DNA from 2 places in the Thalassotalea sp. PS06 genome. Region 2 is predicted to be linked to the other one. Evidence: predicted binding sites of a transcription regulator. Region 2 holds the regulator's gene; the other holds the start of a gene.
What was found. The regulator sigma-54, encoded in region 2, starts transcription at its own class of promoters, with help from an activator protein. The targets are predictions, from matches to a motif close to GTTGGCACGNNNNTNGNNT.

Region 1 (3,269 bases), 220 kb from region 2:
ATTAAGCCGTAATGGTAATGCCATTACCTTAGGGAAAAAATGGTACCCTTTGCTTGGTGAACATCAATTACCGGAAGGTCAGCCCGTTAATGCTGAAGCAATAAAGCCTTTGGTGGCATTGAAACAACAGCAGGGCGAGAAATTGAAACTGGCGACGGTTTTTCCTTACAGTTGTCATTACTATCAATTACTCGACTGGCTTACCAATGCGGGAATTGACCTTGAACAGATTGAAATTCTGATCATTCCTCCGGGTAACATGACCACGGCACTGAAACTTGGCCACATTGATGGTTTTTGTGTCGGTGGCCCCTGGAATGCGTTTGCCGTTCGTGCCCATCTTGGTTTTACCGGTGTGACGTCGTCAGATATCTGGGTGGATTTTCCAGAGAAAGTACTTGGCATGCTTGCCAGTTGGCAGCTGCAAAATCCGCAAACCTGTAAAGCGCTAGTACAGGCATTAAATGAGGCATGTCACTGGCTTGAATCCATTCCCAATCGCTTTGAAGCGGCGCAGATTCTGAGTCAGTCTCAGTATCTGAACATGGATTTGAATATTATTGCGCCATCCTTGTTAGGTAGTTGCCTGACTTTTAAGGACTTGCCGCCCCGGCAAATCGACACCTATAACCAGTTCGCCGATTCCGAGTCATTGCAATTGAATTGTCCGAATATTGAAGATGGCCGTTGGTTGCTTGAAGCGATGCAAAAAGCCGGGCATTTAGCCGATCCCGAACAAGCCGCCGCACAACTGCCACATATCTACCGTCCGGATTTATTCCAGCAATATTTTGAATAATACCAATCCCATTAAATTATTGCTCACTCAGTGAGAATTTAAAGGCTTTTAGACAAGGCTTTGATTGCAGAGAATGGTTATTCCATTGTCAAAATCAGTAACGCGGGATAAACGCCTTTAAAACTCACCCGTAGGGAGTTAGTGAGAGGCCCATTTACGGCCCTATATTTCATTAATATAGAATGACTATATCAATAAAATCTATGTTGTAACTGAACCTCGGCCCTAACTCTGAGTTGTACACAAACTTAGTGGAATTGGTATAATTTGCACCAAGATCGTTAAAGTTCTTGCACTCTAAGGATGCAAAACCGGGAGTATTTACTCTAATGAAATTAGGGTTTTATCTCCCAGCCCAATAAAAATAAGGGTTTTATAATCTTGGCATTCTATATGCATTATTAAATTCAGGTGCAACAGCGTACCTTTAATCGCCCCAAGAGGCATTGGCCGGAAAACGGCACACTAAAAATTAATCAACTAATAGAACTGCAACGGCGTAGTCTTTCATTAGTTTGGCATCGAGGCCTGACGCAACTTTTCTCTTTTGTGGGAATGGTGGCGGCAGGCTTTTTTATTTGGAGAAAATTATGTTTCAACTTAAACAAACGAGTTCAAACAAAATGTTCAAACGAATAAGCCATACATTTACTATGGCTATCGCAGCGTTCAGTTTTGTTGTTTCTACTTCCACTACTGCCGAAGAGTTAGGTTATCCAGAAAAAGAAGAACTGACCTTTGGTTTTATTAAATTAACCGATATGGCACCTATCGCCATTGCCTATGAAAAAGGCTTTTTTGAAGACGAAGGTTTATACGTCACTATCGAAGCTCAGGCTAACTGGAAAGTATTGCTTGATGGTGTAATCGATGGTCGTTTGGACGGCGCTCACATGCTTGCTGGTCAGCCAATTGCTGCCACCATAGGTTATGGTACTAAAGCCAACATCATCACCCCTTTCTCGATGGATCTGAATGGTAACGGTATTACCGTTTCTAACGAAATCTGGAAACAGATGAAAGGTAATATCCCTAAGCAAGCTGACGGTCGTCCTGTTCACCCAATCAAAGCTGACGCGCTAAAGCCGGTTGTTGATAAGTTCATCGACGAAGGTAAGCCGTTCAACATGGGTATGGTGTTCCCGGTTTCTACTCATAACTATGAGCTGCGTTACTGGTTAGCCGCTGGTGGTATCCACCCAGGTTACTATGCACCGCACAAAGGTGACACTTCAGGTCAAATCGACGCCCAGGCGCTTCTTTCTGTAACTCCGCCACCGCAAATGCCTGCAACCTTAGAAGCGGGAACTATTTATGGCTACTGCGTTGGTGAACCTTGGAACCAGCAGGCTGTTTTCAAAGGTATCGGGGTACCGGTTGTAACCGATTATGAAATCTGGAAAGACAACCCTGAAAAAGTTTTCGGTATCACTGAAGAGTTTGCTGAGAAATATCCAAACACCACGATTCGTCTTACTCGTGCCCTTATCCGTGCCGCACAATGGTTAGATGCTAACGACAATGGTAACCGTCCGGAAGCGGTAAAAATTCTATCGGAATCTAAATATGTTGGTGCTGATTATGAAGTTATCGCCAACAGCATGACAGGTACATTTGAATACGAAAAAGGTGACAAGCGTTCGGTTCCGGATTTCAACGTATTCTTCCGTTATAACGCGACCTACCCATATTACTCAGACGCTATCTGGTATCTAACGCAAATGCGCCGTTGGGGTCAGATCAGTGAAGACAAGCCGGACAGCTGGTACAAAGAAGTAGCTGCCAAGGTTTATCGTCCTGACATCTATAAAAAAGCGGCTCAGTCGCTAATCGAAGAGAAAATTATCGATGCAGCACTATTCCCTGATTTCACTTCAGAAGATGGTTTCCGTGCACCACAAACGCACTTTATTGACGGCATCGTTTACGACGGTTCTAAGCCAAACGATTACATCAATAAGTTTTCAATCGGCTTGAAAGCTGGTGAAAAAATTTAATCTGGCCCGCGGCCGCTAACTCATGAAATTTACTGGGAGTATAAGATGAGTCTTTTAATCCGAAACCTGATCAACCTTAACCGGGAGCAGTCATTCTCTGATCAGAGTCTGTTACTGGCAGGGCAAAAACTGAAACTTGCGTTATTGCCGATCCTCGGGTTACTGGCCTTTTTATTGCTGTGGTCTCTGGCCGCCAATAATGTCACTACTTCCCTGGGTAAATTTCCTGGCCCTGGAGCGGTCGCAACTCAGTTTGACAACCTGTATCAGGAACACATGAATGAACGTGAAAAGGAGCAGGCGTTTTATCAGCGTCAGGAAAAACGTAACGCCGACCGCGTTGCCAAAGATCCGACTTACGTTGCAAAAATCCGCGCCTATACAGGTAAAGAAACCTTTTTGGATCAGATTATTACCAGTTTGAAAACGGTAATGAGCGGCTTCCTTCTCGCCGCAGTTATTGCCATTCCTCT
Region 2 (3,269 bases):
AAATTACCTATACACCCAGCACCAATACCCTGGTTATCAAAGGTAATGCTAAAGTGAGCCAGGAAGGCAGCATGGTTCAAGGTGACATCATTACCTACAACATGGTGACAGAACAACTCACAGCAGAAAGTCTTGATGATACGGTGACCACCATTTTGCAACCAGAGAAAAAGGACGAGCCGCAAAAGTCAGGTAGCGAACAACAACCTGAAGATGAACAGCAACAGCCAGAGCAGAACGAAGAACAACAGCAGAACACTGAGTCAGGTGAGGAGCAATAGCGTGGCAAATCGTTTAGAAGCCCGTCACCTGGCAAAATCCTATAAAAATCGTCAGGTGGTTAAAGATGTGAGCCTCGCGGTGAGTGCCGGCCAGGTGGTTGGATTGCTTGGTCCAAATGGTGCCGGAAAAACAACGTCGTTCTATATGATTGTAGGTCTGGTTCCCAGTGATTCCGGTTCCGTTACTCTCGATGAGGAAGACCTGACACTTTTGCCGATGCATGAAAGAGCGCGGCAAGGTATAGGTTACCTGCCCCAGGAAGCATCAATTTTTCGCAAACTCTCGGTGCGCGACAACATCATGGCAATATTACAGACTCGAAAAGATTTAGATAATGATGGTCGTGAAGAAAAACTGGAAAGCCTGGTTGAAGAGTTTAATATAGGTCATATTATTGATAATACAGGGCAAAGTTTGTCTGGCGGGGAACGTAGACGCGTAGAAATTGCGCGAGCTTTAGCGGCTGACCCGCACTTTATTCTCCTGGACGAACCCTTTGCGGGTGTCGACCCTATCTCCGTTAGCGATATCAAGAAAATTATTCTGCACTTAAAGCAACGCGGTATTGGTGTACTCATTACTGACCATAACGTCCGTGAAACTCTCGATGTTTGCGAACATGCTTATATTGTTAGTCGCGGCGAATTGATCGCCGAAGGAAACGCCGAACAAGTATTGAGTAACCAGCAAGTACGCGATGTCTATCTAGGTGAGAAATTCACGCTATAGTTAAATACGGAAGACATAAATTTTGATTATTGGAAGAAGTAAGTAGACTCAGATGAGACCCAGTCTCCAGCTCCGAATGGGGCAACACTTAACCATGACGCCGCAGTTGCAGCAAGCGATCAAGTTGCTGCAACTATCGACGCTTGACCTGCAACAGGAAATCCAGGAAGCCCTGGATAGCAACCCGTTGCTGGAAGTCGACGAATCAAGCCTGAATGCTGACAGTGACAATTCTGAAACAAATAATCTTGACTCGCTTGAAGCAAGCAGTAACGTCAATGGCGAAGGCGACGAAATCTCTACCAGTGATGCCCTGAAAACCGACAATATCCCTGAAGAATTACCTACCGATTCACAATGGGAAGATTCTTATAGTGCCTCGGTTTCGTCCGCAAGTTCCCAGCCTGCAGATGACAGTTACGTTTTTCAGGGTGAGACCAAAGATTCAATTCAAGACCACCTGCTGTGGCAAATGGAACTAACCCCATTTTCTGAAACCGATAAATCCATCGCCATTGCCATCATTGATGCCATTGACGATAAAGGTTATTTGACCATCAGCAGTGAAGATGTATTAGAAAGCCTGGGCAATGATGAGGTCGAGCTTGATGAAGTTGAGGCGGTACTTAAACGTATCAATATGTTTGATCCTATCGGTGTTGGGGCTCGCTCAATTGCAGAGTGCCTGATTATCCAGTTGAATCAATTTGCCAAAGATACCCCTTATCTGGAAGAAGCGAAAATGCTAATCGATAAGTATATCGATTTATTGGCGATACGCGATTTTCGACAAATCATGCGCAAAACCAAGCTCAAAGAGCCACAACTCAAAGAGACCATGCGTCTAATCCATTCTTTAAACCCGCGGCCGGGTGATGTCATTAATGAAAGTGACGACCAATATGTTATCCCAGATGTTAGCGTGTTTAAAAAAGGTGGCCGCTGGGTGGTAGAGCTAAACGCTGACAGTGCGCCAAAACTGGCAATCAATAACCAATATGCAGCCCTTGCCCGCTCAACATCTTCCAGTGATAGTCAATTTATTCGTTCTCATTTACAAGAAGCGAAATGGTTCATCAAAAGCCTGGAATCACGTAATGATACCTTGCTGAAAGTCTCCAATTGTATCGTTCAGCAACAACAGGCATTTTTTGAATATGGTCCAGAGGCCATGCGCCCTATGGTCCTGAATGACATCGCCGAAGCCGTTGATATGCACGAATCAACCATTTCCCGGGTTACCACTCAAAAATACATGCACACCCCACGGGGCATTTTCGAATTAAAATATTTCTTCTCCAGCCATGTCAGTACTGAAAATGGCGGCGAATGTTCATCCACTGCGATCAGGGCACTGATTAAAAAAATGGTGGATGCAGAAATACCAAGTAAGCCACTAAGCGATAGTAAAATTGCCGACCTTCTTGCCGATCAAGGCATTAATGTCGCCCGTCGAACTATTGCTAAATATCGGGAATCCTTGGCAATCCCGCCCTCAAATCAGAGGAAGAGCTTACTTTAACAGCCAAAACCGTTCTGAGGAGCCGAAAAATGCAAATTAATTTGTCAGGTCACCATGTTGAGATTACGGACTCTTTAAAAGGATTTGTGGATAGTAAATTTGAAAAGCTAGAGCGACATTTTGACCACATAAATAATGTCTATGTGGTACTGACCGTCGAAAAACTCCAGCAAATTGCCGAAGCCACCGTCAATGTAAATGGTGGCGAAATCCACGCTTCCTCAGAACATCAGGATATGTATGCCGCGATAGATAGCTTAATCGACAAACTCGATCGGCAAGTGATTAAACACAAAGAAAAAATATCGAAACATTAACTATATAACCCAATGAAATTAGAACAATTATTATCCCCGGACTGTACTGTGTGTGCAGTACCGGGAACCAGTAAAAAGGGTGTGCTACAACAAATTAGTCGAATCGCGGCAAATGCGTTTAAAAATGCCACGGAAAAAGAATTATTAAACGCCTTGGTTGCCCGGGAAAAGCTGTCCAGTACAGGTATTGGTAAAGGTATCGCAATTCCCCATGGGCGCTTACAGCAGCATCAGCAAATCATTGCCGTTTTAGTGACGACCGAAAAACCGGTTTCGTTTGATGCAATTGACGACCAACCTGTAGATATTTTCTTTGCGCTTTTCGTTCCCGAAGACCATTGCCAGCAACATTTGCAAACCCTGGCAGCCATTGCTGCTTTTCTTGGGGATAAAAGCAATGCTAAGCGCTTGCGTCGGTG

Region 1: FNC98_RS01510 (CmpA/NrtA family ABC transporter substrate-binding protein) is a predicted target of sigma-54. The motif match lies at 1,180-1,198, and genes of this name have one in related genera.

What each region holds. Positions count from the first base shown of each region.
Region 1 covers NZ_CP041638.1:336,082-339,350, forward strand. Annotated here, with positions in the region: gene FNC98_RS01505 (CmpA/NrtA family ABC transporter substrate-binding protein) at 1-799, shown strand, start outside; gene FNC98_RS01510 (CmpA/NrtA family ABC transporter substrate-binding protein) at 1,453-2,796, shown strand; gene FNC98_RS01515 (ABC transporter permease) at 2,842-3,269, shown strand, end outside.
Region 2 covers NZ_CP041638.1:553,400-556,668, reverse strand. Annotated here, with positions in the region: gene lptA (lipopolysaccharide transport periplasmic protein LptA) at 1-281, shown strand, start outside; gene lptB (LPS export ABC transporter ATP-binding protein) at 283-1,011, shown strand; gene FNC98_RS02410 (RNA polymerase factor sigma-54) at 1,064-2,533, shown strand; gene hpf (ribosome hibernation promoting factor) at 2,563-2,850, shown strand; gene ptsN (PTS IIA-like nitrogen regulatory protein PtsN) at 2,863-3,269, shown strand, end outside.